One region of the Pantoea sp. At-9b genome, then DNA from elsewhere that is predicted to be linked to it. Evidence: predicted binding sites of a transcription regulator. Region 1 holds the regulator's gene; each other region holds the start of a gene.

Region 1 (7,938 bases):
CGGCAAACAGCGTGACCTCAAAGAACAGCGCCAGCGCGACGGGCAGCCCAAGGCCAAACAGCCGCGAGAGAATCACGCGCGACGGCGCGGAAAAACCGCTGCTCATGCGAATATCGCGCATGCTGCCCATGCGTTTGAGCCAGAAGCGCATCACAATAAACATCACCCAATAGACGCTGGCGGTAGCGACACCGCAACCCACGCCGCCCAGCGCAGGCATGCCGAAATGGCCATAGATAAACACGTAGTTGAGGGGAATATTGGTCAGCAACCCGAGAAAACCCAACACCATTCCGGGTTTGGTTTTCGACAAACCTTCGCACTGATTACGCGCCACCTGGAAAAACAGGTAACCCGGTGCACCGAACAGCAGCGCATGGAGGTAGCCTTCGGCTTTGGCGGCCAGCAGCGGATCGATATCATGCATTGCATGAATCAGATAACCTGCGTTCCACAGCACCAGCATGATCAGCAGCGCGACAAAAAACGCCAGCCAGTAACCCTGACGAACTTGTTCGGCGATGCGCTCACGGCGTCCCGAACCATTGAGTTGCGCAACGGTGGGCGTCAATGCCAGCAGCAAACCATGACCAAACAGAATGGCGGGAAGCCAGATAGACGTGCCCACCGCAACGGCGGCCATATCCGTGGCGCTTACCGCACCGGCCATAATGGTATCTACGAACCCCATCGCAGTCTGGGCAACCTGAGCAAGGATGACCGGGATCGCAAGGGCCAGCAATTGACGCGCTTCTGTTAAATACTTCTGCACGTATCACCTGCATTTAAATAAGAAGAGAACGGGGAGAAATCCCCAAAGAATGCGCGGCCTAGTGTACCGGTCTGATGACGCTTCGCCAAACTTTGTTCGCATTTTGTTAAAACGGTTGTGTAAATTTTACCCGCCGGCAAATTAAACCCGAACGACTCAGCTGTGATAAACTGGCACAAACTTCGCAGAGGCTGAGATTATGTTTACTGGAATTGTGCAAGGCACAGCAGAGATTGTTGCTATCGAAGAAAAAGAGTTGTTTCGTACCCATGTGGTGAAGCTGCCTGAAGAGTTACTGCCGGGACTGGCGCTGGGTGCATCGGTGGCAAATAACGGCTGCTGCCTGACGGTGACGGCGATTGAGGGTGACCTGGTCAGCTTTGATTTAATCAAAGAAACGTTACGGATTACCAACCTGGGTGAATTGCAGGTTGGTAATGTGGTGAATATTGAGCGTGCCGCAAAATTCAGCGACGAAATTGGCGGTCATTTAATGTCCGGTCATATTATGACCACGGCGGAAATCTGCAAAATTATCCAGTCAGAAAACAACCGGGAAGTGTGGTTTAAATTACAGGACCCAGCGCAGATCAAATATATTCTGCATAAAGGCTTTGTCGGCATTGATGGTATCAGCCTGACGGTTGGCGATGTGACCAAGAGTAAATTCTGTGTGCACCTGATCCCGGAAACGCTGGAGCGCACCACATTGGGGGCGAAGAAACTGGGTCATAAGGTGAATATCGAGATTGACCCGCACACGCAGGCGATTGTGGAAACTGTCGAGCGCGTACTGGCACAACGCGAAGCAGCAGCGCTGGCCCAGCACCCGTCCGACGAGAGCGAATAACCTGGTAATCGTAGCGGCGCGATTTATCGCGCTGTGTTAAAAGCGCGTGATAAATCACGCCGCTACAAACGGGAAGCTAACGCGCAACGCGCAGGCCACCTTCCGCACCGCGGCTGAATACCACCTGCCACAGCTGAATATCACGTGCGCGGAATGCACCGGCGCAGGCATTGAGATAGTAGCTGAACATGCGTTTGAAACGGTCACCGTATTTTTCTGCCAGCTGCGGCCAGGCATCGAGAAAACGGCTATGCCAGGCCATCAACGTGGTGTCATAATCCGCGCCGAAATTGTGCCAGTCTTCCATCACAAAATGTGATTCGCTGGCATTGGCAATCTGGCGAACGGAGGGCAAGCAACCATTCGGGAAGATATATTTGTCGATCCAGGGATCAACATTCATATCGGTTTTAATCGCCCCAATGGTATGCAGCAGGAAAATACCGTCCGGCTTCAAATTACGATCGGCCACCTCAAAATAGGTCGCGTAATTTTTCGGACCCACATGTTCGAACATGCCGACCGAGACGATACGGTCAACTTGCAGATTCAGATCGCGATAATCCTGCAACAGAATGGTGACGTCGAGACCGGCGCACCGTTGCTGTGCCATCTTCTGTTGTTCTGCCGAAATGGTGACGCCATGTACCTTCACGCCATAATTGCGTGCGGCAAACTCCGCCAGACCACCCCAACCACAACCGATGTCCAGCAGTGTCATGCCGGGTTCCAGTTGCAGCTTGCGGCAAATCATATCGAGTTTGGCTTGCTGCGCCTGTTCCAGCGTCTCTGCCTCTTTCCAGTAACCACAGGAGTACTGCATGAAAGGATCGAGCATGAGAGAGAACAGATCGTTGCCAAGGTCGTAATGCTCTTTACCGACAATCCAGGCGCGTTTTTTCGATTGTAAATTGGTCAGACGCGCGGCTGCGATACGCAACGTGTCTTTAAAATGATGAGGTAATTGCTGATCCAGATGATGCTTCAGTACGCGGTGGAAAAACATGTCGAGGCTTTCACAGTCCCACCAACCATCCATATAGCTTTCACCCAGGCCCAGTGAACCTTCTTGCAGGACCCGTTTAAAAAAATCCGGATGCTTAACCTGAATATCCCAGGGGCGAGTGCCATTAATGGCAATATCAGCCCGTTCCAATAATTCATGGGCGATACGAAACCAGTGGTTTTCTTCAAGGCTCACTTCTTCTATACACGATGAACTCATAGCTTCTCCATCACCTTTCCGATTTCAACCTGAGAAAAGAATAGTCAATTTCTCCAGGCTTGTGAGAGAACTCACGGAAAATCCGTGCGCCAGATATCCGACGTTTTACAGAGGTATGAATCTGAATAGAAATGTCTGGCACAACACCGCGGGAGAATATCGTGCAGACGCCATCCCAGCGACAGAGTCGCTTAATATTAATACAATTATGTTATTGATTTGTTACAGAAATGCTGACCCACGCAGTATATGCTTCCGTGGGTCAATGTTCAACGACTTATCGTTAGGTTGCTAACTAAAGTCGTTGCCTCAGTGATTATCTTCGCAGGCTAAGGAGTTGTGAGCAACATCACTTTGTGCGTTTGCGGTTCGTTGCCAGCCGAAACCGGCCCAGGCGAGTGCAACGGTGGCAAGCATCACCAGGCTGGTGCTATGCAGCGCTTGCTGCAATCCAGCAGACACCACCAGACTGGCTACAAAGCACAATCCAAGTTGCAGCAGATTTTGCAACGAAGCGGCCTTGCCGGTCGCCTGAGGGAAGGGCAGCAGGGCACTGGCGACCACAATCGGATAGATTGCGCCGTTTGCCAGCGCCATGCCGCAGAACGGCAACAGCAATGCCCACAGCGCCGGCGCGGAAAATTGCGCCACCGCAAACAGGCCGAAGATACTCAGGCTGTAGATCACCAGCAACCACGGCAGCAGTTGTTTCCCCTGAAAACGATTGAGCAGTGCACGGCAGCCGAACCCGCCGATCAGAAAGGCGATGGTCTGCGGCACGTAGCTCAGACCAATATCCGCCGGAGACAACCCTGCATCGGCGAGGATGAAGGGAGAACCGGTCAGCCAGGCGAAAAAGCTGGCGGAACAGGCGGAGTAAATCAGCACGTTGCCGCTATAGGTGCGTGACGCCAGCAGCGCCAGCCAGCCTGGCTGGGAGGTCTGGGCGGTTGGTGTGCGCACGGGATTGGTCAGGCGCAGAGTGCCGATCAGCAAGACCAGGGTGACGATGGTCAGCAGCAGGAAGATGCTGCGCCAGTGAAAATGCCCCATCAGCCAGGCTCCGAGTAACGGGGCGAGCGCCGGTGACAAGGCAACCAGCGGCATAATGGTGGCAAAAACTTTGTTGGCCTGAGTTTGGGGATAACGATCGACCACCAACGCCTGCCAGCTCACGGCCGCCGCGCAGACGCCGACTGCCTGCACAAAACGCAGCGCCAGCATCAAACGAACGTCAGTCACCCACAACATGCCGAGACAGCCAAGGGCAAAGATCACTAATCCCGCCAGCAGAATCGGTTTACGACCGAAGCGGTCAGACAGCGGTCCCCAGAACACCTGTGCACAGGCAAACCCACCAAGGAACAGGCTCAGGCTGGCACTGATGGTACCCGGTGCGGTGGCAAAATCCTGCTGCATCGCACCGAATGCCGGCAGGTACATATCCGTAGCAAGAAAGCCCAGCATGCTGAGTAAAGCAAGGTAAGGCAGAAATCCTTTTGATGACAACATTGGTAATTCTCTTTAGACAGGTTGAACGCGGAGGAGTGTAAAAGCGTGCGCCGGGCTTTGTGAAACGCTAATATTTGCGCGTTGCTATCAAAAAATTTGCAGGCAGAAAAATGTGGTCTGAATACGCGCTTGAAGTGGTAGATGCGGTGGCGCGCACCGGCAGTTTCAGTGCAGCGGCGCAGGAGCTGCATCGGGTGCCTTCTGCCATCAGCTATACGGTACGTCAGCTCGAAACCTGGCTGGCCGTGCCGCTGTTTGAACGTCAGCATCGGGAAGTGGTATTGACGGCGGCAGGGGAGCATTTTGTCCGTGAGGGGCGCAGTGTTATCAAAAAAATGCTGGCGACGCGGCGACAGTGTCAGCAACTGGCGAACGGCTGGCGTGGGCAGCTCAGTATCGCGGTAGATTGTATTGTGAAGCCGCAGCGTACCCGGCAACTGGTCAGGGATTTCTACCGTCACTTTCCCGACATGGAGCTGATTATCAGCTATGAGGTGTTCAATGGCGTCTGGGATGCGCTGGCGGACGGGCGGGTTGATGTGGCAATTGGTGCGACCCAAGCGATCCCGGTCGGTGGACGTTTCTCGTTTCAGGATATGGGGGCCTTGAACTGGCGCTGTGTGGTTAGCCCCGAACATCCGCTGGCGCAAAGCGCACGGCTGGACGACGAAACGCTGCGCGCCTGGCCTTCGCTGGTGTTGGAAGACACCTCGCGGGCGTTGCCGCGACGTATGACATGGACGCTGGATAATCAGCGTCGGCTGGTGGTGCCGGAATGGGAAACCGGCCTTGACTGCCTGCTTGCCGGACTCTGCGTCGGCATGGTGCCGGGCCATTTAGCCCGACCGTTGCTGGATAGCGGTGCACTGACCGAATTAGCGTTACCCACGCCATTCCCGGATAGCCCGTGTTGTGTCAGTTGGTCGGAACAACGCAACTCACCGGCATTAGGCTGGTTGCTGAGCTATCTCGGTGATGCCGAAACGCTCAACCAGGAATGGCTGAGCGAAACGGAGGCTTAGCGACGATAATCGCGGAACGGGCCGTCAGCGACGGAACGGCGTTCAATCAGCGTGGGCTGAACCTCAATGGTCTGGGGTTCTTCACGCTTACTGGTGATGCGATCCAGCAACATCTCCAGGGCTTTTTCACCCAGTTGAGCTTTAGGCTGGTGCACGGTCGTCAGCGCCGGAGTGAAATAACGCGCGTTGCGCACATTGTCATAGCCGATCACGGAAATATCCTGCGGCACGCGCAGACCCATCTCATCCGCAGCGCAAATCGCGCCCATCGCCATGATATCGCCGCCGCAGAACACGGCAGTCGGACGTTGCTTCTGATTGAGGATCTGCTGCATCGCCTGATAACCGGACTCCGGTTCGAAGTCGCCCTGCACGATCCAATCCGGCCGAACGTTGATACCCGCTTCATTCAGCGCTTGCATGAAACCCGCATGGCGGCCACCGCCGGTGTTACGTTCCATTTGCCCGGGGATGGCACCAATGTCGCGATGACCACGTTCGATCAGATAACGACCCGCAAGATAGCCGCCCTGGAAGGCATTATCCTGCACCGTATCAGTGAAGTCGCCGCGCGATGCGCCCCAGTCCATCACCACCATCGGGATGTTGCGGTTCTCTTCCAGCATGGTCAGCAGGTCATCAGGGTACTCAGAACACATGACCAGCAGGCCATCGACGCGTTTCTGCGCCATCATCGACAGATAAGCGCGCTGTTTTTGCAGATCGTTATGCGCGTTGCCAAGGATCAGCGTGTAGCCACGGTCGAAACAATGGTTCTCCACTGCTTCGATAATCTCGGCGAAATAGGGGGCTTCGCTGGAGGTCGCCAGCAGTCCCAGCGTTTTGGTGTGGTTGACTTTCAGGCTGCGCGCCACGGCGCTGGGCGAGTAATGCAGCTCTTTGATCGCTTCCCATACGGCGTTACGCGTCTCTTCCGCGACAAAACGCGTCTTGTTGATGACATGCGAAACCGTGGTGGTGGAGACACCGGCGCGTTTCGCCACATCTTTAATTGTTGCCATGAAAATGGTACTCCCGGGCTTATCGCAACTAACTGATAAGTATATTGTTAAACGTTTGCGTCTGCTAATGGTTTTACGCCCCGATTTTCGGGGCAAATGGCGAAGAAAAAGACCTTAACACTCAGTCAATAACACTTTAACTTGCCGCAAACACAGCGTGCGCAAAATCTGTTGCGCAACGAAAGGCGGCGATTCTAGCAAGCTGGCGCGGATAAGACGAGATTTTTGCCGGGGGCTGTGACAAAATTACGATAACCCTTCAATTAATGTGACTAAGGAGTTGTGATGAGTACCGACCTGAAACTGGCGCTGTTTACCACTGTGGGCGCGCTGTTAATGATTATCGTGTTCAGCTTCACCGCGATCCTTCATTAATAAAAAAAGCCGGATCTGAAAAATCAGTCCGGCTTTTTCTGCTCGCGGGCGGCGGGTTAGCGGATGGTTTTGGGCGTCATCATCCGGCGAGCGCCAACATAATGTTTCAACCAGTAGTCCTCACCCAACGCACTGATCTGAATGTCTTTACCGGTACGCGGTGACTGGATAAATTTGCCATTGCCGAGATAAACACCCACATGATCAGCGGTGCCGCGATGATTGATGCGGAAGAACACCAAATCGCCTTTCTCCAGCATATCGCGCTTAATCGGTGCCGCATCGCGCAGATGGTACATTTCGTTGGCGGTGCGGGGGAATTTGTATTTGACCAGATCCTTGTAGGCGTACCACACCAGGCCACTGCAATCGAAACCGGTATGCGGTGAGGTGCCACCCCATTGATAAGGCTTGCCAATCTGCCCCATCAGTTTGTTCATGGCGGTTTCACGGGCTTTCTGATAGCGCTGACGGTGGGAGTTGCTCATCTTGATGGTGGTCAGATCGCCGCCATCATCCTGCTTCTCCGCTCTTTTGGCGGTGCGCTGGTGGCCATATTTTTTAGACGGTGACTTCAGCAGAGATTTTTTGCTGCGGGTGGTTTTGTGCAGCGCCGTTTCCGTTTTCGGCTGTTTTTTCAGTTTTAGCTTCTGAACACTGGTGGCAAGACGGGATTTCTTCGTGCTGGTTTTTACCGGACGTCGTTTGCGACGCTCATCTTCACGCGCACTTTTCTTCTCTGCGTTATGCAAACTGGCATTGATGGGCGCATGCGGTGACGCAGAAGCCACATTAAAAAACAGTTGGGCGAAAGCCAGCATAAAAAGCGTAATGAGTAAACGCATAGTCCGGTTACAGGTTAAGCAGTCTGAAGAAAACAGCCTGCGGCTATGTTAGAAAAATCTGATCAATGATCAGCGCCGAGATGATTCTAATCCAGTTTTTTTCCAAAAGGTAAGGCATTTTTCCATTAATCTGTTAGCAGAGTTGATATGGGGCAAAAATGAGCGATTTCAGCTGGTTAACCCAGCAGAAATATTGCTAATTATTAATCGGTTCATGCTTATTCATGATATGAAAATGTTATTTATGGCACTGGAACTTAACAAACATGGCGATTGATGTGCCCGGACCGCAAAATCCCGTTTTCAGTGCGGGGG
Region 2 (7,938 bases), 800 kb from region 1:
GTAGTGAATTCTTTATTGTCGGCGTCGATGGTAGTCCAGACGGTGAAGAGGCGCTGAAACGTAAAGGTTCGCTGTTTGTCGCCACTCCGGCGCAGGACCCGCAGGTAATGGCGGCGAAAGCGGTGGAGATCGGCTATGACATCCTGCAAGGCAAAGCTGCGCCGGACAAACCGGTACTGATCCCGGTGACGATGATCGATCGTAACAACGTCGGCAGCTACAAAGGCTGGACGGTGAAATAACCGACCCGGGCGGCGTGCTTTTGGCCGCCCCAACTTCCCACTGACCGGAGACGCAGTGATGCAACGTTCGGAAGTGAATGCCATTCTACAACTGACCCGCGAATTCTTTATGCGCCAGGATGTACACCTGCCAGGCTGGGCTGATTACGGTCTCAGCCAGTGGCGCACGCTGGATCGATCCGCCGCCGATGAACTGCTGGCCCTGCATCTGGGCTGGGATGTCACCAGCTTTGGTGCCGAGGATTTCTTTCAGACCGGGTTAACCCTGTTCACCCTGCGTAACGGTTCACGCGGCGGCAAGCCGTGGAGCAAACCCTATGCGGAAAAAATCATGCATGTCCGCGAGGGACAGGTGACGCCGATGCATTACCACCCGCAAAAGATGGAAGACATCATCAATCGGGGCGGGGGCAATCTGATTGTCACGCTGCACAACCGTGACGGCCAGCAGTTGGCGAATACGCCGGTGAAGGTCACGCTGGATGGCCTCTGTCAGACGCATGCCGCCGGTTCGCAACTGCGCCTGTCGCCCGGCGAAAGCGTCACCCTGGTGCCGGGTATCTGGCATAGCTTCTGGGGCGAAGAGGGCTACGGCGATGTGCTGGTGGGCGAAGTCTCCATGCCTAACGACGACGAACACGACAACGTCTTTCTCACTCCGCTAGCCCGTTTTAACCCGATTGATGAGGATGAAGATCCGCGTTGGTTGCTGTGTAACGAATATGCCCGCTGGCTGGCCTGAAGGAGCATCTTATGGCACTGATTTCACTGGCGCAGGGGCTGGCCCATGCGCAACAAAATGGTTATGCCCTTGGCGCGTTTAACGTGCTCGATACCCACTTTCTGCGCGCGCTGTTTCATGCGGCAGAACAGCAGCGTTCCCCGTTTATTATCAACATCGCCGAGGTGCATTTTAAGTATGTCAGCCTCGAACATCTGATTGCGGCTATTCGTACCGAAGCCGCGCTACACGCGATTCCGGTGGTGCTGAACCTTGACCACGGCCTGCACTTCGAGGCGGTGATGCAGGCCATTCGTCTGGGCTTCACCTCCGTTATGTTTGATGGTTCCACCCTCAGCTATGACGAGAACGTGCGTCAGACCCAGGAAGTGGTGAAAATTTGTCACGCGCTTGGCGTATCAGTGGAGGCGGAACTGGGCGCGGTGGGCGGTGACGAAGGAGGCGCGCTGTTTGGTGAAGCCGATAGCGACAAATTTACCGATCCACAGCTGGCGGCCGAGTTTGTCCGCACGACCGGCATTGATTGTCTGGCGGTGGCGATCGGCAATGCACACGGTAAGTACAAAGGCGAGCCGAAACTCGATTTCGACCGGCTGGCGGCGATCCGTGATGCAGCTCGCGTGCCACTGGTGCTGCACGGGGGTTCCGGTATCAGTGACGCGGATTTCCGTCATGCCATCAGCCTTGGCATCCACAAAATCAACTTCTATACCGGTATGTCGCAGGCGGCGCTGGGCGCGATTGAGAGCCAGATTGCCCAACGTGAGGCGCGTTATGATGCCTTTGCCGAACTGCTGATGGCGGTGGAACGTGATATCAGCAACGTGGTGGCACAACAGATGCAGGTGTTCGGCAGCGCCGGGAGGGCCTGAGATGACGGAGCGCAGGGGCATCTTAGCCGCGGGCAGCATGCTGGTGGATCATGTGCAACGCATCAGCCACTGGCCGGAACAAGGCTGGCTGGCGGAGATTCACCACAGCGAGAAATGCAGCGGCGGAGCAGCACTTAACGTGTTGTTCACCCTGGCGCGCATGCAGATCGACTTGCCGTTGGCCGGGGTGGGGATGATCGGCGAAGACAGCGATGGTGACTACATTGCGCACCTGCTGGATCAGCATCAGGTCGATCGCCGCTTTGTGCAACGCACGCGGAGTGTCAGTACCGCCATGACTCAGGTGATGACCACACCTGACGGTCAGCGTACTTTTTTCCATGCGCGTGGGGCCAATGCGCAGCTCGACCTGCCGCATTTTGCCGCCATCAATACCTCCCATCGCATCTTCCATCTCGGTTATCTGCTGCTGCTGGATTGCCTTGATCTGCCGGATGCGCACTGGGGCACACGCGGTGCTCACCTGCTGGCGCAGATGCAACAGCGGGGTTATCTGACCTCGCTGGATCTGGTGTCACGCGCCGGGGAGTACCAATCGCTGGTGGCACCGGCGTTGCGCTGGCTTGACTATCTGGTGATCAATGAGCTGGAGGCGCAATCCCTGACCGGAGTTACCCTGCGTAGTGCAACCGGGATTGCAGCACCGGACGCCTTTGCGGCGGCGGCGGTGTGGCTGGCGCAGCAGGGCGTCCGGCGGCGGGTGGTGATCCATGCGCCGGAAGGGGCGTGGGGCCAGGACGTCAACGGTGAAGGGCGCTGGCAACCGGCGTGGCAACTGCTGCCGGAAGAGATTGTCGGCAGCGTGGGGGCCGGAGACGCCTTTTGTGCCGGGGTGTTGTACGCCAGTCATCAGGGCTGGTCAATGAGCGAAACCCTGAAGCTGGCGCATACCTGTGCCTGTTTTAATCTGCACGCCGCCAACGCGCTGGACGGCACCCGGCCATTGACCGAGATGCAGCGCTGGATGGATCAGGCAATTTGTGTGGCATGCACGGCAGACGCCGGGCGCATCACATCCGCAGAGAAAACATAACCGAGACCACGGATGGTGCGGATCAGGCTCGGCTGATGTGGGTTCATCTCAATTTTGCGCCGCAGCCGCATGATCAGCACATCAATGGTACGGTCGAACACATCGAGGGTTTCGCTATGTGTCAGCTCCAGCAACTGGTCGCGCGTCAGCACTTTGCGTGCGTGGCATACCAACGCGCGCAGCAACGCATATTCGCCCTGGGTTAACATCACCGTCTCGCGCTGGGGATTAAACAGCTGGCAGCGTGTTTCATCCAGACGCCAGCCGTTAAACTGCCAGCCCTCATCCTGGAGGCTGACAGGTTGCGCCAGCCGACCACAACGGCGCAATGCCGCGCGCGCTCTGGCGACCACCACGCGGGGATTAAACGGTTTGGCGATATAGTCGTCGGCCCCCATTTCCAGTCCGACCACCATATCCGCTTCCGATCCCATGCCCGTCAGCATGATCACCAGTAGCTCAGGCCGCTGGCGCTGCATTTGCTGTAGCACCAGTAAGCCATTGGTGTCCGGCAACATCATATCCAGCATCACCAGCGAGATTTCCGGGTGTTTATCCAGCAACGTCAGTGCGTCTTTTCCCTGATGGCAGCTGAATACGGTAAAAACATGTTCACTCAATACATCGTGCAGCAGTTCACACACCGCACGATCGTCATCCACTACCAGAATTGCGGGCTTCATTACGGGCCTCTTTTGTTATGGAAGGGTTAACGAGAGTGTATACCGACCACTTTTACCTGCTACATCAGGCAACAGAAACGTGAGCCGCATCGCCTGACAGAGTTTGAAAGCGTGCGTTACCGCAATCTTTTTTCACAGCACGGTTGACGTGTGGGAAAACGATTGCGCGCACATGGTGCAATGCACCATAATCGCGCCTCGTTCTGGTTCAGAATTGTCTGAGTCTAAGATACAGTCGTGAAGGTAAACGATTGCGTCCTGTTATGGCATAGCAATTGCTATGAGGACAGGGGGAAAGGAGTTTAGTAACAAGGCGGATTGATGGCCGAGCATGCAGCCGTCTGCCTTTTCCCGCAACAATAACGCGCATGCACACCCCATTGGCAAGAGAACGCACGTCAGTGACGTCTCCCCATCACGAGAGATGATGATGTTAGAAAAACTATTCAAGCTAAAAGCGCACAACACAACGGTCCGCACCGAAGTTATCGCGGGCATAACCACCTTCCTGGCTATGGCCTATATCCTGTTTGTTAACCCGAGCATTCTGGGCGCGACCGGTATGGATAAGGGCGCGGTTTTCGTGGCGACCTGTCTGGCGGCGGCGATCGGCTGCGTGCTGATGGGCCTGATTGCCAACTACCCGATTGCGCTGGCACCGGGTATGGGCCTCAACGCCTTCTTTACTTACACCGTGGTACTGCACATGGGCTACACCTGGCAAATCGCGCTGGGTGCGGTGTTCCTTTCAGCCTGTATCTTCTTTGCGTTGTCGGTGTTCAAAATCCGTGAATGGATTATCGCCAGTATTCCGCTGCCGTTGCGCGCCGGGATTGCTGCCGGTATCGGCCTGTTCCTGGCGCTGATTGCGCTGGAGGGCGCGGGTATTGTGGTGGATAACCCGGCGACCCTGGTGGGTCTGGGCGATCTGACCAAACCGGGTCCGCTGCTGGCGCTGCTGGGCTTTGTCATCATCGTGGTGCTGGAAGCGCGTCGCGTAACCGGTGCGGTGCTGATCGGTATTCTGATCGTGACTTTCCTGTCGATGGGTATTGGCCTGACGCCGTTTGGTGGTGTGTTCTCGGCACCGCCGTCCATCGCGCCGACCTTTATGCAACTGGACATCTCCGGTGCCTTTAACGTGGGTCTGGTGAGCGTGATCTTCGCCTTCCTGTTTGTTGACGTGTTCGACAACACCGGTACGCTGCTGGGCGTGACCAAGCGTGCAGGTCTGGCGGATGAGCAGGGCAATGTGCCGAAGATGGGCCGTGCGCTGATCGCCGACAGTGCGGCTGCGCTGTTTGGTTCACTGCTGGGTACTTCAACCACCACCAGTTATGTTGAATCGGCAGCGGGCGTCAGCGCCGGTGGCCGTACCGGTCTGACTGCGATTGTGGTCGCAATCCTGTTCGTGCTGAGCCTGTTCTTCTCGCCGTTGGCAGGTAGCGTGCCAGTATTCGCCACTGCACCTGCGCTGCTGTTCGTGGCGGTGTTGATGGCTTCTGGCCTGGCAGAGATTGACTGGAAAGACATCACCACTGCTGCACCGGTGACCGTCACTGCGCTGACCATGCCGCTGACTTACTCCATTGCTAACGGTATCGCGTTTGGTTTTATCACCTGGACGGTGGTGAAGCTGTTGAGTGGCCGTACTAAAGAGGTGAATGCGGCGCTGATTATTATGTCGATCCTGTTTGTGATTAAACTGGGTTGGTTGAGCGCGTAATTCACCCTCGCCCTGGTCCCTCACCCTAACCCTCTCCCGCAAGCGGGAGAGGGAACCGATCGAGCATAGGGCACAGTTCCCTCTCCCTTATGGGAGAGGGCCGGGGTGAGGGTCACAAACCGCACCGATTCCTACCTAAACGGCGGTTCATTAAACGTGCGTAATTTGCGCGAATGCAACTTATCACCCTCTGCCCGCAACAACTCCACCGCACAAATCCCAATCTGCAAATGCTCAGAAATCGCCCCTTCATAGAAACGATTCGCCTGGCCTGGCAGTTTGATCTCGCCATGCAGCGGTTTGTCAGAAACGCACAATAAGGTGCCGTAAGGCACGCGGAAGCGATATCCCTGCGCCGCAATGGTCGCGCTTTCCATATCCACCGCCACCGCGCGGCTCAGGTTGAAGCGCAGCGCCGAGGCGGAGTAGCGCAGCTCCCAGTTACGGTCATCCGTGGTTACCACGGTGCCGGTACGCAGGCGTTGTTTGACCTCTTCACCCGGCATACCGCTCACCGCTTTGGTGGCGTCGTACAGCGCGCGCTGCACTTCGGCAATGCTGGGGATCGGAATATCCGGCGGCAGTACGCTATCCAGCACATGATCATCGCGCAGATAGGCGTGGGCCAGCACATAGTCGCCAATGGTCTGGCTTTCGCGCAGGCCACCGCAGTGACCAATCATCAGCCAGGCATGGGGACGCACCACCGCCAGATGGTCACAGATGGTTTTAGCATTCGATGGCCCGACGCCAATATTCACCAGCGTGATGCCGCGACGGTTGGGCGATGTCAGATGCCAGGCTGGCATCTGGTGTTTCTTCCATGCCAGGTCCGACATCATGGCTTCCGGGTCCTGGGTAGCTTTGGTGATCACCACATCGCCAGCACAGGCGAGACTGTCGTAAGGTGTGCCGGGGTCCTGCACCTGCTCAATGGCCCAGCGCACAAACTCATCAACATAACGCGTGTAGTTGGTAAACAGCACGAACGGCTGGAAGTGTTCAACGGCGGTGCCGGTGTAGTGACGCAGGCGCGCCAGCGAGAAATCAGTGCGCAGCGCATCGAAGTGCGACAGCGGGAACTGTGCGTCAGCGTTGAACAGACCATCGGCGGTTTCATCACCAATTTGTGATAACTCGGTGGTGGGGAAATGGCGCGCGATGCTGGCGCTCATGGAACGGTCCAGCGACAGGTCGGAGCCGTCGATCACATAAGGGTAGGGGATCTCCTGCTGCGACGGACCCACCTCGATCACCACCTCGTACTCTTTCTCAATCATCGACAATTGCTCACTCAGATAGTGACGCAACAATGCCGGGCGGGTGATGGTGGTGCTGTAGCTGCCGGTATGGGTGAAGCGGCCCCAGGCGCGGGTGCGGTTCTGCTGCGGGCCATCGCCCGCCCAGGTAATGCGCAGCTCCGGGTAGACAAACAACCCCTGCTGGCGTGCTGCTTCATCCGGCAGACGCCCCTGTTCGGTAAAGTCACGAATCGCGCTACGTAACGCCGCAACCGCGTTGTCGTACAGACGTTCCAGTTCATCCAGTGCCTGCTGGCTGCTGATGCCGTTCCGTTGTGTATTCATAGGTTCTCCCTCAGAAATTTGGACCGATTTGGCTATAGCATAGCGGGTAAACCCCTCAGCACCATGAAGAATCTGTGATCGACCGCATTCTGCACCATCAGAGTGCTGGTGCGTCTTCAAACGCTGACTATGGTTAAGATCAGCAGAGGCGTTCCCGCCGCTTTAACGCGCTGCCGGTGCAAAAACTTGTCACCAATACTTACCTTTGGCGAGTTTTTTGCTTAATCGTTAACCGTGGCCGTGCTGGCCATGCATCGCAATTGGTTAAGTTTCAGAAATTGATTTCTCCCAGGCCGTGGTATGGCTCCGTTCCTGACCCGTTGAGGATTGAAAGCATGTCTTTGAAATTCATACAACTACCATTGAAGGTCGTGATTGCAGGTTGCCTGAGTGCGGCGTTTTATGCCCAGGCAGACATTAAAATTGGTGTAGCCGGACCCTTTTCCGGCCCTAATGCCACTTACGGCGCACAGTATTGGAAAGGTGCTACTCAGGCGGCGGATGATATCAACGCCGCCGGGGGCATTAACGGTGAGAAAATTGTGCTGGTGCAGGGCGATGATGCCTGCGAGCCGAAACAGGCGGTAGCGGTCGCCAACCGTCTGGTGGACCAGGACAAAGTGCAGGCGGTCGTCGGCCACTTCTGCTCCTCCTCTACCATGCCTGCCTCCGAAGTGTATGACGACGCCGGGGTGCTGGCGATCACCCCCGGATCCACCAACCCCCAGATCACCGAACGCGGCATGAAAACCATGTTCCGTATGTGTGGTCGTGACGACCAACAAGGGGCGATTGCAGCTAACTACATTATCGACAAGCTGAAAGCCAAACGTGTCGCAGTGATCCACGATAAAGACACCTACGGTCAGGGGCTGGCCGATGCCACTAAAGCGGCGCTGGAAAAACGCGGCGTGAATGAGGTGTTATATGAAGGTCTGTCGCGCGGTGAGAAAGACTTCAACGCGCTGGTCACCAAGATCGCCTCGGTGAAACCGGATGTGGTCTACTTTGGTGGATGTCATCCGGAAGCCGG
Region 3 (7,938 bases), 1.9 Mb from region 1:
TTGATGCTGCCGAGTACGGCCAGTTTTGCGCTTTTGCTCATAGGGAGTGATCCATCAAAATTGCGCCACCTCAATGGTGGCGCGTTGCCCTGCTTTTCTTTGCGTGTTATTTGGTAACCAGTTTCAGATCGACCGGGTTGATCGCCTGCACTTTTTCACCTTTCAATACTTTATCCGCAGTCTCTACGCCGATGATACCAATCTTGTCAGGCATCTGCGCAACGGTCGCGGTCAGTTTACCTGCTTCCACCGCTTTTACACCGTCAGCGGTGCCGTCAAAACCGACCACCACCACATCGGTTTTACCGGCGGTTTGCAGTGCGCGCAGGGCGCCCAGCGCCATTTCGTCGTTCTGTGCGAACACCGCCTGCACATCCGGATGCGCCTGCAACAGGTTCTGCATCACGTTCAGACCTTTGGTACGGTCAAAATCCGCAGGCTGGCTGGCGAGGATATTGAATTTATGTGCATCAGCAGCCTGTTTAAAGCCATCACCACGCTCACGCGCCGCTGAAGTACCGGCAATCCCCTGCAACTCGATGATTTTCGCGCCATCACCCAGTTTCTTCGCAATAAAGTCACCGGCCATTTTGCCGCCAAAGCGGTTGTCAGATGCCACATGGCTCACCACCGTACCCTGTGACGCCACGCGGTCGAGGGTAATCACCGGGATATTTGCCTGGTTGGCCATTTTCACTGCGTTGCCAACGGCATCAGAGTCGGTCGGGTTGATCAGCATCAGCTTGGTGCCGCGCACGGTGAGATCCTGCACGTTCGCCAGCTCTTTCGCCGGGTTGTTCTGTGAATCCAGCACCACCAGGTTATAACCCAGCTTGTCAGCTTCTTTCTGTGCGCCATCTTTCAGCGCAACAAAGAACGGGTTGTTCAGGGTAGAAACCACCAGAGCGATAGTATCCTTCGCCATCGCGCTGGCACTCAGAGTGGCGCCAAGAATGACGGCCAATGCGGTTAACTTTTTCATTAATGCATCCTGTGTGAAGGTCAGAGTTATTTACTGCTTTTGTTATCCACCAGCACTGCCAGCAGAATTACTACTGCTTTTACAATCATTTGATAGTAAGAGGAGACACCTAACAGATTGAGGCCGTTGTTCAGGAAACCGAGAATCAATGCCCCGATCAACGTACCCATGATGCGACCTTTACCGCCCGCCAGGCTGGTGCCACCCAGTACTACGGCGGCGATGGCATCCAGTTCATAACCCGTGCCCGCCGTTGGCTGTGCCGAGGAGAGACGCGCCACCTCGATGGTGCCTGCCAGCGCCGCCAGCATGCCGCACAGTGAATAGACGATGATTTTGACGCGGTTAACATTGATACCCGACAGCCGCGTGGCCGCTTCGTTACCACCCAGCGCGTAGATATAACGTCCCAGACGCGTGTGATGCAGCATGTACCAGGCCAGCCCGAACACCACAGCCATCAACCACACCGGGGTCGGAATCCCCAGCGGACGGCCAATGCCGAACCAGCCAAACAGATCGGCGTTATCGCTAAAGCCAGTATTAATCGGGCTGCCGTCGGTGTAGACCATGGTGACGCCACGCAGCAGCAGCATCATCACCAGCGTGGCGATAAACGCCTGCACTTTGCCACGAGCCACAATGGTGCCGGTGATACCGCCAATCGCCGCGCCCAGCGCCAGCGAAGCCGCCACCGCCACCAGCGCATTGACTTCATGACCCACGATCGAGGCCGCCACTGCACCGGTCAGCGCCAGCAACGAGCCGACGGAGAGATCGATGCCTGAGGTCAGGATGACCAGTGTCATCCCCACCGCCATAATGGCGTTGACCGAAGTCTGCTGCAGAATGTTGAACAGGTTGGCGACGGTGAAGAAATTCGGGCTGAGGCTGGCAACCACGGCAATCAGCACAATCAGCGCAATCAGCGATTTCTGCTCCAGCAACCAGGCTTTGCTGAACCAGCGACGGCTGGCGGGTAAGGTTTGGGTACTCATACAACTAACTCCTCGCTGTGTTGCTTACCGACTGCCGCTGCCATCAGGGATTCCTGGCTAGCCTGCTCACGGGTAAATTCGCCACTCAGATGGCCTTCATGCATCACCAGAATGCGATCGCTCATGCCCAGCACTTCCGGCATTTCAGACGACACCAGAATGATGCTCAGCCCATCGGCTTTAAACTGGTTAATTAACTGATAAATCTCTTTTTTCGCGCCCACATCCACGCCGCGTGTTGGCTCATCAAGGATCAACACATTCGGTCGCGTCATCAGCCCACGGGCAATCGCCACTTTTTGCTGATTACCGCCAGAAAGCAGGCCAATCGGCTGTTCCATCGACGGGGTTTTCACGTTGAACAGGCGGATAAAATCACCCACCGCCAGCTGTTCTTCCGCGTGTTTCAGGCTGCCATTACCACGACTGAAGTAGCGCAATGCGGTCAGTGACATGTTTTCTTTCACCGACATGCCCAGCACCAGGCCGTCGCGTTTGCGGTCTTCGGAGATATAGACGATGCCGTTCGCCAGACCATCCTGTGGCGCATGCGTCACCACTTCACGGCCATCCAGCGTGACTTTGCCGCCGCTACGTGGCAATGCGCCATATAACAGCTTCATCAATTCGGTGCGCCCCGCCCCCATCAGGCCGGACACGCCAAGGATTTCACCCTTACGCAGGTTAAAGCTGACGTCATGAACGCCTGGCCCGCTCAGGTTTTCCACCTGCAAGCGCACGGCGCCCGGAGCCTGGTCAAGATGCGGGTATTGCTCTTCCAGCTTGCGCCCGACCATCATCTCAATCAGGCTCTCTTCACTCAGCTCGCTGACCGGACGCTCGGCAATAAATTGACCGTCGCGGAATACCGTGACGTCATCGCAAATCTCAAAGATCTCTTTCATACGGTGGGAGATGTAGACGATGCCGCACCCCTGCGCTTTCAACTCGTTGATCACGCGGAACAATGACAGGGTTTCGGTATCGGTCAGTGCATCTGTCGGTTCATCCATAATGATGACGCGCGACTGGAAGCTAAGTACCTTGGCGATCTCGACCATCTGTTGGTCGCCAATTGACAAGTCACCCACCAGCTTATGGCTGTTAAAGCGCAGGTTCAGACGAGCCAACAGCGTATCCGCCTCGGCATACATCTTTTTCCACTCGATGCGGCCAAAACGGTTCACAAATTCGCGTCCGAGGAAGATATTCTCCGCCACGGTCAGCTGCGGGATCAGGTTGAGTTCCTGATGAATGATGCCAATGCCCGCTTCCTGGGATGATTTGGGCCCGGAAAAGGTAGTTTCTTTGCCGAGCCAGTGCAGTGAACCGGCATCCATGCTGTAAATACCGGTCAGCACCTTCATCATGGTGGATTTACCGGCACCATTTTCGCCCACCAGCGCCATCACCCGCCCAGGCCAGACGGCCAGTGATGCGCCTTTCAGCGCTTTCACACCGGGAAACGACTTTTCAATCCCTTTGAGTTGCAATAACGGTTGCATAGCGACCTCAGAAGGTAACGCCCGCGCTCAGGATGACATTCGCATACGGAGAACACTCTCCGCTGCGAATGACCGCCTGACTACGCTGAGTCTGTTGTTTGAACTGTTCATGACTGGTGTAACGAATAGCGATGGTATTTCCCTGGTGTCGTTGCAAGGCATCGAGCACGGCGAGCAGTGCGCTGTGGAGCTGCGGGTTGAACTGCTTGATCTCTTCCGCCATCAGAGCGCTCTCAACCTGCATCTCCTGAGTAACCACCTCAACAACCTGTAAAAACTCGGGTGTACCCGGCGTCAGCGCCAGATCGATACGTTGCGGCCCCACCGGAATGGGCAACCCCGCATCGGCAATCGTCAGCGTATCCGTGTGTCCCAGACGGGCAATCACATGAGAGATTTCAGCGTTTAACAAGCGACCTTTTTTCATTTCTTCCACTCCACAGCGAAACGTTTCGCTGACCGGAGTGTATAAAAAATGCATAGCAACTCAATCCCGGCATCACGGAAATGTGATCGCCATCGAAACGTTTCGCTTGTACCAGAAAATATTTGAGTTAGGTGGATAACCAAACCACCTCAACAGACAAGGTCAGCCGAATTTTCTCAATCAACGAGAGAAACTCCCTGCGTTTCCGGCAGAAATTCCCTTCCGCTCTCTGTGTTACGTTTTTTCATCGGTAACGGAATGTGTATTTGTTGTGCGCCACCACGCAGGCATCAAAGGATTGAACCTAATGAATTTTAAAATGAAAGCAATTGCCAGCCTGAGCGCCTTATCACTGGTGGCTGCCGCCTGGGCTGATGAGGGAGAGATGGCACCAAAGGCTGAAGTGTTCGGGCCGGTCGCGATCGCCACTGCCGACTTTAGTGTTACAAGTTCAGTGGATGAATCTGTCCTGTTCGAACTGGACGCTTCCGCCAGCAAGAATGCCGTCTCTTTTAGCTGGAAAGTGGCAGAGGGGAAAGGTGTCTTTTGGCTACAGGAAAAACCAGGAGGAGGCTGGAAGACCGAGGTTAATCAGGCCAAAGCCAAAGCCCTGGTTCCGGCCAGGCACACCGGTGTCGCGGTCTATGAAGTCAGCGTCACCGATAAAGATGGCAACATCGATACCAAACGCGTCACCATGACCGCCACTTCCCCGTGGTATTCATCCGTGACGGAAAATCCGGCTAAACCCACTGAATTTCCGGACTGGGGTGAAGAAAATACCTATATGGCAGGCGATAAAGTCACTTTCGCCGGGATTAAGTACATCGCGACCAAATGGACACAATCGATACCCGCTAATGGTGCAGGCTGGAAGTTTGCGGACCCGGAACAGCTACGTGAATGGAATAAATCGATGTCCTATTCCAGTAAGGATAAAGTCACCTGGCAGGGGAAAGCCTGGAAGGCTGCCTACTGGACCCAGGGCAACACGCCGGGAGAACATTCCGTCTGGCTGGAGTTATAAACGGGCTGCCGCAGCAGCCCTGCCAGATCATCAGGGGAGTTTCCTGACCTGTTTCACATCCAGCTCCACCGCGTTGAGCCCCTTATCCAGCTCGCCGGTCAGCTCAACACGATCTTTGGGCGAAATGGTTTGTCCATCCCAGCGTTTGTGATCGATTTCGACCTTCATGGTGCCGGTCTCATCACGGAACAGATAATCCTCTTTACCCACTTGCTTATCCAGATAACCACGCACGGTGATCCAGCTATCGTCCTTCATTGTTTCAGCCTGCTTAACCGTCACAACGCTGGTGTTTCCAGGCTGAAAGCCACCGGCATGGTGTTGCACTGCAGGCGCATTGGGGTCAACAAATCCCCCCTGCTGTGCCGCCAGAACCGGCGTGGAAGCCAATGCGACGATCGCGAAAAGTGCTGCATGCTTTTTCATATTTTCACCTCTTTTCCATGAATGTGCGGGATACGGAGGCTATTTCACCATAGGGTTCTTAACAGGATCTTAAGGCGGATCAATTTATTAAAATTCGTGAAAATCAGGCCAAATGTCGCGATTTATCCTGTACATGAACGCTTCTGCTTCGTATAACTCGAGGATACAGGGAGGGACTTACATGCGCATTTTATTGATTGAGGACGACAGAATAATCGGTGACGGCCTGAAAGTCGGCCTGACCAAACTCGGTTTCAGCGTGGACTGGTTCGTTTCCGGTGACGCTGGCTTTCAGGCGCTGGCATCTGCCCCCTGGGATGCCGTGATCCTTGATTTGTCGCTGCCGGAAAGAGATGGACTCGATATCCTGCGCCAGTGGCGGCAACAGGGCCAGGATGTGCCGGTGTTGATCCTCACCGCGCGCGATGCGCTCGATCAGCGGGTTCAGGGTTTGCAACTGGGCGCAGATGACTACCTGTGCAAGCCATTTGCGCTGGCCGAAGTTGCAGCACGTCTGGAAGCGCTGATCCGTCGGCGTCACGGCCAGTTACAGCCGGAGCTGCGCCACGGCAAGGTGGTGATGTCCCCAGCCAGCCACAGCGTGCTGCTGGCAGGGGAACCGGTAACACTGAAAAGTCGTGAACTGGCGCTACTGGAGCTGTTCCTGCGCAATCCTGGTCGGGTGCTGACACGCAGCCAACTGGAGGAGAAGCTCTACAGCTGGGATGACGATGTCTCCAGTAATGCCGTGGAGGTTCACATCCATCATCTACGTAAAAAGCTCGGCAGCCAGTTTATCCGTACCGTGCATGGTGTCGGTTATACCCTGGGAGCCGCAGAATGAGCCTGTTCCTGCGGCTCACCCTCGGTTTTGTGCTGCTGATTATGCTGTGCTGGGGCACCGCCAGCCTGAGCGCCTGGCATCAGACACGGGAAACCGTCAATGAACTGTTTGATACCCAGCAAATGCTGTTCGCCAAACGCCTGCTGGCCCTTGATCCGACGACATTGCACCAAACGACGCTACCCAAAAACAACGCGTTACTGAGCCATCATCGCGGTAAACAGGATGATGACGCGCTGGCTTTTGCCATTTTTAGTCACGACGGCACGCTGCTGCTCAATGATGGCGAAAAGGGCCGGGAGTTGCAGTTCGATGACGGGCGCGATGGTTTTCGCAATGGACACCTGCGCGATGATGATGACCGCTGGCGTTTGTTGTGGCTAACCTCTCCCGACCAACGCTATCGCGTGGTGGTCGGTCAGGAGTGGGACTACCGCGACGATATGACCAGCGATTTGGCGCAAAGCAACATCCTGCCGTGGCTGATCGCGCTGCCGTTTATGCTGACCCTGCTGCTGGCGCTGGTGTGGTTTGAACTGCGCCCGCTAAAACGCCTTACCGCCTCACTCCACCAGCGTGCAGCCGATGATGCCACGCCGCTGCCGCTGGCACGCCTGCCGAAAGAAGTTCAACCGCTGGTCCAGGCACTGAACGGCCTGTTCAACCGTATGGCAGCCCTGGTACAGCGTGAACGCCGTTTTACCTCCGATGCAGCCCATGAGTTGCGCAGCCCGCTGGCGGCATTGCGGGTGCAGAGCGACGTGATCCAATTGGCGGACGACGATGAAGCGATGCGCAATCGCGCGTTACAGCAGCTGGATGCGGGGATCCTGCGTGCGACCCGGCTGGTAGATCAACTGCTGACGCTCTCCCGAGTTGAAGCGGATGATCTGCGCAGTGAATTTCAGCCGACAGCCCTGGCCCCGCTGCTGCAAAACCTGTTGGCCGAACATTTTTCCCAAGCGGAAGAGAAACATATCGATTTACAGCTGCACACCACAGCGCAACCGGTGATGAACGGTCATCAGCTGTTGCTGACATTGATGATGCGTAATCTGCTGGATAACGCGCTGCGTTATACCCCTGACGGGGGCCAGGTGACGGTCAGCCTGACGGCTGGTGCCATGATTATCGATGATAACGGTCCCGGGGTGAGCGATGAGGCGTTAGCGCGCCTCGGCGAACGTTTCTGGCGTCCACCGGGACAAACGCAAACCGGTAGCGGGCTGGGACTCTCGATCGTGAAGAATATCGCGCAACTGCACGCCATCCGCGTTGGTTTTAGTCAGAGAACAGCTGGGGGGTTGCGCGTCACGCTAAGCTGGTAACGGACGCGCAGAACAACGTTAAATCTCGACCTGGGTGCCCAGTTCAATCACCCGGTTAGGTGGGATTTCAAACTGATCCGGTGCACGCAGCGCATTGCGTTGCAGAGCGAGGAACAGCTTGCCGCGCAGACGCAGATACCAAGGACGGTCGCCAATAATCAGTGATTCATGCGACATAAAGAATGAGGTTTCCATCATGCGACAGTTCAGCCCTTCCAGCCCGCAGCGATGGAAAATCTCTTCGACATTAGGCGTTTCTCGCCAGCCGTAGCTGGCCACGACGCGCCAGAATGTCGGTGACAGCTGCTCAATGGTGACGCGTCTGACGTTATGCACATAGGGTGCATCTTCAGTACGCAAGGTCAGCAGCACCACGCGTTCATGCAACACTTTGTTGTGCT
Region 4 (7,938 bases), 1.3 Mb from region 1:
AGTTTGTTGCCGGTTAAATTGTTTCACCAGCGATCCAAACACATCCGACATCGACTCATTCAGCGCGCCCGACTGTGAAAAGTAAACCAGCCCGGCTTCGCTCTCGGTTACGCCATGGGTCAGTTCATGCGCCACCACATCGATGGCGATGGTGAAGCGATTAAAGATCTCACCATCACCGTCGCCAAATACCATTTGCTGGCCGTTCCAGAAGGCGTTCTGGTAAGCCTTGCCGTAATGCACGGTACCGTCCAGCTTCAACCCTTTATTATCCAGTGAGTTGCGCTGATAGACTTGCCAGTAGAAATCGTAAGTGACGCCAAGGTAGTTCCAGGCTTCTTCTGCGGCCACATCACCGTTGCCGGGCTGGCCTTCCTGACGAATCAAGGTGCCGGGTAGATTCTGCGTCTGTTCGGCATCGTAAATGGCACGCACCACCTGACCTGGGGTAGCGGCGCTGTTGGGAGATGCGGTGTGCTGATGTTCGGCCATCAGATGCTGCACATGGGTCAGGGTACGGCGGGCATAATCCTGCTGAGGGCCGGAGCCATGCGCAATGATGTTGCGCAGGATGTAAGGAGGAATCACGCTGTAAGGCATACCAGACTCCCTGGCAGATGAATGTGCCAGAAAGTATAGGCCAACTGACAGCAGCGCGATTTATCGTGCGGATTTACGCGGGGTGAGAGCGGTCACTTCACTTTCCACCCAACCATCATCCAGCCGGGTGCGTAGCAGGTCGCCCTTACTCACTTGCTGCATTTTTTTCACCACATGGCCCTGAGTATCGGTGGTGACGCTAAAACCGCGCGCCAGCGTCGCCAACGGGCTGACCCCTTCCAGTTGGGCTGCCAGGGTACCAAAGCGCTGACGATGTTGATTCAGCTGATTCTGCATGCCTTGTTGCAACCGATATTGCCACTGCTGTAGCTGCTGCTGGGCACGCAAAATACGCGGCTGTGGCTGCTGCACGTTAAGGCGCTGTAGCAGGCGATCCTGCTGACGATTGGCGCTACGCAGACGTTGATCCATTGCCTCGTGCAATTTCTGCTGCAATTGCAGCAGAGCGGTGTGCTGACGCGCCAGCCGCAGTTGCGGGTGTTGCTGCTGTAGACGATGCAGGATGCGCGTGTAGCGACGTTGCTGTTGTGCCAGATAGTAATCCATCGCCATTTCCAGCCGCTGCTGCTGGGATTGCAGACGACGCAGCAACTCCAACTGATTACGGCTTACCAACTCGGCGGCAGCGGAGGGGGTGGGGGCGCGCAGGTCAGCGACAAAATCGGCGATGGTGACATCAGTTTCATGCCCGACCGCGCTGACAATCGGCAGGCGGCTGGCAAAAATGGCGCGAGCTACCCGTTCGTCGTTAAAACTCCATAAATCTTCCAGTGAACCGCCACCGCGTCCGACAATCAGCACATCACATTCATCACGCAAGTTGGCCAGTTCAATGGCGCGCACGATGGCGGCAGGCGCATCCACGCCCTGTACCGCCGTGGGGTAGATCACCACCGGCAGGGAAGGATCGCGACGATGCAATACGCGCAACACGTCGTGCAACGCTGCGCCAGTTGCCGAGGTAATGACCCCCACCTGGCGCGCCGGATCTGGCAAGGGTTGTTTAAATTGTTGGTCAAACAAGCCCTCTGCCGCCAGCCGGGTTTTCAGCTGCTCAAACTGCTGTTGCAACAGGCCTTCTCCGGCCGGGTGCATGCTTTCGATAATCAGCTGATAGTCGCCACGCGGTTCGTACAGCGTGATGCTGGCCCGTACCAACACCTGTTGTCCGTGCTGAGGCCGGAAGGCCACCCGGCGGTTGCTGTTGCGGAACATGGCACAACGTACCTGTGCTCCGTCATCCTTCAGGGTGAAGTACCAGTGACCGGATGCAGGTTGGGTAAAGTTGGAGATTTCAGCACTGAGCCACACCAGGCCCATTTCATTTTCCAGCAGTTGACGCACCGTGGTATTCAGGCGGCTGACAGTAAAAATATTGGCGGTTGGCGGTAGCGACATGTGATGGAGATCAAATATCAAATCAGAGGGTTAATTAACCGATACTACATGGCTGGTACAGGGGATCAAGAGTTTTTCTAAAAAAACACTGGAGGCAACCGATTTCGGCCTGTATAATGCCGCGGCAATATTTTATCTGTTCTCATTCACCCCCAGGTTGAGATATTGCCATGCTACGAATCGCTAAAGAAGCACTCACATTTGACGACGTTCTGCTCGTTCCTGCTCATTCTACCGTTCTGCCTAACACGGCCGATCTCAGCACCCAACTGACGAAAAACATTCGTCTTAACATTCCAATGCTTTCTGCTGCTATGGACACTGTGACCGAAGCCGGTTTGGCGATCGCGCTGGCACAGGAAGGTGGTCTGGGCTTTATCCACAAAAACATGTCAATTGAGCGCCAGGCGGATGAAGTTCGCAAGGTGAAGAAACATGAAAGCGGCGTGGTTACCGAGCCACAAACCGTGCTGCCGACCACCACCCTGGCGGAAGTGAAAGAACTGACCGAGCGTAACGGTTTTGCCGGTTACCCGGTGGTCAACGCCGACAACGAGCTGGTGGGCATCATCACCGGTCGTGACGTGCGTTTCGTGACCGACTTGAGCCAGCCGGTTTCTGCGGTGATGACACCGAAAGAGCGTCTGGTTACGGTGAAAGAGGGTGAAGCCCGTGACATCGTGTTGCAGAAAATGCACGAAAAACGCGTTGAGAAAGCACTGGTGGTTGACGATAGTTTCCACCTGCTGGGCATGATCACCGTTAAAGATTTCCAGAAAGCCGAACGTAAACCGAACGCCTGTAAAGATGCGCAGGGCCGTCTGCGTGTTGGTGCAGCAGTAGGTGCCGGTGCCGGTAACGAAGAGCGTGTTGACGCGCTGGTTGCGGCAGGCGTGGACGTACTGCTGATCGACTCCTCACACGGTCATTCTGAAGGCGTACTGCAACGTATCCGTGAAACCCGTGCGAAATACCCAGACCTCGAGATCATCGGCGGTAACGTCGCGACCGGTGCCGGTGCGCTGGCGCTGGCACAAGCGGGTGTGAGTGCGGTGAAAGTGGGTATCGGTCCTGGCTCTATCTGTACTACCCGTATCGTGACCGGCGTTGGTGTACCGCAGATCACAGCGGTTTCTGACGCAGTGGAAGCGCTGGAAGGCACTGGCATTCCGGTGATCGCCGATGGCGGTATCCGCTTCTCAGGTGACATCGCTAAAGCCATCGCGGCGGGTGCAGCAGCCGTAATGGTCGGTTCTATGCTGGCTGGTACCGAAGAATCGCCGGGTGAAATCGAGCTGTACCAGGGCCGTTCATTCAAATCTTACCGCGGTATGGGTTCACTGGGCGCGATGTCCAAAGGTTCTTCTGACCGTTACTTCCAGACCGATAACGCCGCCGACAAACTGGTGCCGGAAGGTATTGAAGGTCGCGTCGCCTACAAAGGCCGCCTGAAAGAGATCGTACATCAGCAGATGGGTGGCCTGCGCTCTTGTATGGGTCTGACCGGTTGCCCAACCATCGATGATCTGCGCACCAAGGCAGAATTTGTGCGCATCAGCGGCGCGGGCATTCAGGAAAGCCACGTCCATGACGTGACCATCACCAAAGAGTCGCCGAACTACCGCTTGGGTTCATAATCCCGTAAGATTTACCGCCCGGCTTTCGCCGGGCGCTTTTATTATTAAGTCCATCCCAATGGAAACGCCGCAATGACGACTGAAAATATTCATAAACATCGCATTTTGATCCTCGATTTTGGTTCTCAGTATACGCAACTGGTCGCGCGCCGCGTGCGTGAGCTGGGCGTCTACTGCGAACTCTGGGCGTGGGATGTCACCGAAGAGCAAATTCGTCAGTTCAACCCGAACGGCATCATTCTTTCTGGCGGCCCGGAAAGTACCACTGAACTGAACAGCCCGCGCGCGCCGGAATACGTCTTCAACGCGGGTGTGCCGGTGCTGGGCGTGTGCTACGGCATGCAGACCATGGCGATGCAACTCGGTGGTAAAGTTGAAGGCTCCACCGAACGTGAGTTTGGTTATGCGCAGGTTGAAGTGAAAACCCCGAGCGCGCTGATTCGTGACATCGAAGATGCCATCAGCGATGCCGGCAAACCGCTGCTGGACGTGTGGATGAGCCACGGTGACAAAGTGACCGCCATCCCGGCTGATTTCGTCACCGTCGCCAGCACCGAAACCTGTCCGTTTGCCATCATGGCGAACGAAGAGAAGCGTTTCTACGGCGTGCAGTTCCACCCGGAAGTGACGCACACCCGTCAGGGCCTGCGTATGCTGGAGCGCTTTGTGCGCGATATCTGCGGCTGTGAAGCGCTGTGGACCCCGGCAAAAATCATCGAGGATGCGGTTGAGCGTATTCGCGAGCAGGTTGGCGAAGACAAAGTGATCCTCGGCCTGTCTGGCGGCGTGGATTCTTCTGTTACCGCAATGCTGCTGCACCGCGCCATTGGCGACCGTCTGACCTGTGTGTTCGTCGACAACGGCCTGCTGCGTCTGAACGAAGCCGAGCAGGTGCTGGAGATGTTTGGTGACCATTTCGGTCTGAACATTGTCCACGTTGCGGCGGAAGCACGCTTCCTTGAAGCGCTGGCAGGTGAAAACGATCCAGAAGCCAAACGTAAAATCATCGGTCGCGTCTTTGTTGAAGTCTTCGACGAAGAAGCGGGCAAACTGACTGACGTGAAATGGCTGGCACAGGGCACCATCTATCCGGACGTGATCGAGTCTGCGGCTTCTGCCACCGGCAAAGCGCACGTGATCAAGTCGCACCATAACGTGGGTGGCCTGCCGAAAGAGATGAAGCTGGGCTTGGTTGAGCCGCTGAAAGAGCTGTTCAAAGACGAAGTGCGCAAAATCGGTCTGGAACTGGGCTTGCCATACGCCATGCTATACCGTCATCCGTTCCCGGGTCCGGGTCTTGGCGTGCGTGTGCTGGGCGAAGTGAAGAAAGAGTATTGTGACCTGCTGCGTCGCGCCGATGCCATCTTCATCGAAGAACTGCATAAAGCTGACCTGTACAACAAGGTCAGCCAGGCGTTCACCGTATTCCTGCCGGTTCGTTCGGTTGGCGTGATGGGCGATGGTCGTAAATACGATTGGGTGGTATCACTGCGTGCCGTCGAAACTATCGACTTTATGACCGCACATTGGGCGCACCTGCCGTATGACTTCCTGGGCCGTGTTTCCAACCGCATCATCAACGAAGTGAACGGTATTTCACGCGTGGTTTACGATATTTCTGGTAAGCCGCCGGCCACCATTGAGTGGGAATAATTCCTGCTTCAGTGGAATAAATACATTAAGCCCGCATCCGTGCGGGCTTTTTTGTTTTTTCAGCCCGGCCCATCACTGCCCGCTGCCAGCAGCGGCACCACAACATCGCTAATCGGGGTTGCAATACCGTGGGTACGGCCATAACGCTGTACCACGCCGTTGCGGATATCCCATTCCAGCGGGCGATCGGCCTGGCGATCGGCCAGAATCGAGGTGCCTAAATCCGCAGGGGCACGATGGAAGCCATCAACAATTTCCTGTGGCACGGCATCGCTCAGATTAGCCCCTTCGGCGCGAGCGACCGTCAGGCATTCGCGCAAATAGGCCAGTGCCAGTCCGGTAATATCAGGGCGTGAAAACATGCCCGCACGACGATTTGCCAGTACCATCAATCCGGCGACGGCGTTCTGGAGCAGCTTACGCCAGGCAATCGTTTTAAAATCGTCCGAGACATCCACCTGGCAACGCGTATCGCGTAACGCCGTCAGCACCAGGTCGGTTTGCGGCGTATCCGGTAGGGTCAGGCGCGGTTTGGCGCGCAGCCACACCGAGGCGTCCGGTTCACGTTGTGCAGGGAACCACACCACCGAAGGGAGAACCGTGGCACCTGAGACAAAGGGTGCCAGTTGGGCTTGCTGTTCAACACCGTTTTGTAGTGCGCAGACCACCGTCTGTTTATCGCACAGCGCAGTCAGCCAGGGGGCGGTGTCTGTAATCTGGGTGGTTTTGACTGCAACAAAAACCAAATCGAAAGGGGCGGGTACTTCCGCAGGGTTGGTGTACACGGGGCCGGGCACAATAATCTTGCCCTCGTCGTGACGCAGTTCCAGCCTGGCATGTGCCGTGCGACCAAAAATCATCGGTGTGCGGCCCACTTCATGCAGCGCAGCCGCAATGGTGGTGCCAATAGCGCCGGGGCCAATCAGCGCAACAGTGGGATTTGCGTTTTTCATCATGATTACCTTTTTATGAATTTTATGGTCGCCCATACTGCATGGTAATGATGACAGAATAACGTAGCAGGCTATTAATTCTCCAGCGTCTGCTTCTTGCCCGGTCCCACCACCATCCACACCGCGACACAAACCATCACCGCGCCCAGCACAAAGCCACTGGACAGCGTCTCATCCAGCACCAGATAACCCCACAGCACGGCAAAAGGCGGGATCAAAAAAGTGACGGTTAGCGAACGTAGCGGACCGATATCGGCGATCAGGCGGAAATACAGAATGTAAGCCAGCGCGGTACAGATCAGACCGACAGCAAGCACGCTGGCCCATACGGTCGGCTGCTGCCAGTTAATGTCTGGTTCATGCGCGACAGAAAAGGCAAAAAACGGCAGCAGAAATAACGTCGCGCCGATCTGGCTACCAAAGGCGACGGTCTTGGCATCCAGGCCACCGCGCTGGGAAATCCAGCGTCGCGTCAGGAAGCCAGCCAGTCCATAACAGCCGGTTGCCACCAGACAGGCTGCGACGCCCGCCAGCACGTTGCTGTCAGCATGGCTTTCGCCAAGCGTGGTGATAACGGTGATGCCAATCAGTCCCAGTATCACGCCGATCCATTTACGTACCGTCAGTTTTTCACTGAAAAACGTCACCCCAATGACTGCCCCCATTAATGGCGTCGTCGCATTCAGGATGGCGGAGTAACCCGCCGGGAGCCATTTCGCCGCCAGACAATACATAAAAAATGGCAGGCCGGAATTGATCACGCCGAGGATGAGGGCGGCGCGTAGTTTACCGGCGAAATCAAACGAGGAACGCAGAACCAGCAGTATCACCGCCAGTCCGATAAAACCAAACAGGACACGCAGGAAGGCGGTATTTATCGCCCCAAACTGCGGCGCGGCAATACGCATAAACAGAAAACTCGCCCCCCAGATTGCGGCCAGAAGAATCAGTCTTGTATAGTCCTGGATACGCATGTGATCACTCCATTAGCTGAACTTAATCGTAAATGTCACACTGCGACACTAATAAAGAGTTTTCAAACAACGATTTCTTCACGAATTTAGATTTTCTAATTTATGGAGACCTATGAAACTCCCACCACTTTACGCACTGATGTGCTTTGAATCGGCTGCCCGGCTGCTCAGTATGAAGAAAGCGGCAGAAGAGTTGTGTGTCACCCCCAGCGCGGTCAGCCAGCAGATTGCCAAACTGGAGGAAAGTATAAATGTCCGGCTGTTTCTTCGTGTGCCGCGCCGCCTGGAGCTGACCACCGAGGGACGGATTTATCTGCGTGCGATTCGTCCAGCCTTCAGCCAAATCAGTGAAGCAACGCAACGGCTGATGGATGAAGGCAAACGCAATAAAATTACGGTCAGCTGTACCAGCGGCTTTGCTATGCAGTGGCTGCTGCCGCGCCTGCCTGCTTTTGAACAGGCCAATCCCGGCGTGGAGGTCCAGATCAGCACCACCAATCGTAAGGTGGATCTGCTGGCTGAGGGGATTGATTTTGCGGTGCGCCACGGCACCGGCGACTATCCAGGGCTGGAGGTTGAGTGTCTGCTGCATGATCGACTGATACCGGTATGCAGTCCGCAGCTACTGGCAACGCCTCTGACACCGCCTGATATCCTGCGCTACACCCTGCTGCATGACGAACATCGTCTGGACTGGGGACT

The links. Region 1 encodes PurR, which represses purine synthesis genes. Its sites were predicted from a motif close to CANGCAAACGTTTGCNTG; they were not measured.
Region 2: the regulator PurR is predicted to act here: its motif matches at 3,834-3,851, upstream of PAT9B_RS12345 (NCS2 family permease).
Region 3: the regulator PurR is predicted to act here: its motif matches at 3,926-3,943, upstream of rbsD (D-ribose pyranase).
Region 4: the regulator PurR is predicted to act here: its motif matches at 2,111-2,128, upstream of guaB (IMP dehydrogenase).

What each region holds. Positions count from the first base shown of each region.
Region 1 is NC_014837.1:1,859,416-1,867,353, forward strand. Features, by position in the region: gene PAT9B_RS08520 (MATE family efflux transporter) at 1-772, opposite strand, end outside; gene PAT9B_RS08525 (riboflavin synthase) at 972-1,622, shown strand; gene cfa (cyclopropane fatty acyl phospholipid synthase) at 1,699-2,847, opposite strand; gene punC (purine nucleoside transporter PunC) at 3,157-4,359, opposite strand; gene punR (DNA-binding transcriptional activator PunR) at 4,470-5,381, shown strand; gene purR (HTH-type transcriptional repressor PurR) at 5,378-6,403, opposite strand; gene PAT9B_RS30570 (YnhF family membrane protein) at 6,689-6,778, shown strand; gene PAT9B_RS08550 (C40 family peptidase) at 6,835-7,623, opposite strand.
Region 2 is NC_014837.1:2,660,025-2,667,962, reverse strand. Features, by position in the region: gene PAT9B_RS12370 (ABC transporter substrate-binding protein) at 1-242, shown strand, start outside; gene PAT9B_RS12365 (D-lyxose/D-mannose family sugar isomerase) at 301-984, shown strand; gene PAT9B_RS12360 (ketose 1,6-bisphosphate aldolase) at 996-1,856, shown strand; gene PAT9B_RS12355 (carbohydrate kinase family protein) at 1,858-2,910, shown strand; gene PAT9B_RS12350 (response regulator) at 2,847-3,593, opposite strand; gene PAT9B_RS12345 (NCS2 family permease) at 4,021-5,319, shown strand; gene PAT9B_RS12340 (AMP nucleosidase) at 5,451-6,905, opposite strand; gene PAT9B_RS12335 (branched-chain amino acid ABC transporter substrate-binding protein) at 7,241-7,938, shown strand, end outside.
Region 3 is NC_014837.1:4,323,687-4,331,624, forward strand. Features, by position in the region: gene rbsK (ribokinase) at 1-41, opposite strand, end outside; gene rbsB (ribose ABC transporter substrate-binding protein RbsB) at 107-982, opposite strand; gene rbsC (ribose ABC transporter permease) at 1,009-1,980, opposite strand; gene rbsA (ribose ABC transporter ATP-binding protein RbsA) at 1,977-3,485, opposite strand; gene rbsD (D-ribose pyranase) at 3,493-3,912, opposite strand; gene PAT9B_RS20015 (carbohydrate-binding protein) at 4,220-4,939, shown strand; gene PAT9B_RS20020 (YgiW/YdeI family stress tolerance OB fold protein) at 4,970-5,365, opposite strand; gene qseB (quorum sensing response regulator transcription factor QseB) at 5,547-6,209, shown strand; gene qseC (quorum sensing histidine kinase QseC) at 6,206-7,537, shown strand; gene kup (low affinity potassium transporter Kup) at 7,556-7,938, opposite strand, start outside.
Region 4 is NC_014837.1:3,199,686-3,207,623, reverse strand. Features, by position in the region: gene PAT9B_RS14730 (M4 family metallopeptidase) at 1-600, opposite strand, end outside; gene xseA (exodeoxyribonuclease VII large subunit) at 661-2,019, opposite strand; gene guaB (IMP dehydrogenase) at 2,190-3,656, shown strand; gene guaA (glutamine-hydrolyzing GMP synthase) at 3,729-5,309, shown strand; gene PAT9B_RS14710 (oxidoreductase) at 5,369-6,265, opposite strand; gene PAT9B_RS14705 (DMT family transporter) at 6,337-7,236, opposite strand; gene gcvA (transcriptional regulator GcvA) at 7,349-7,938, shown strand, end outside.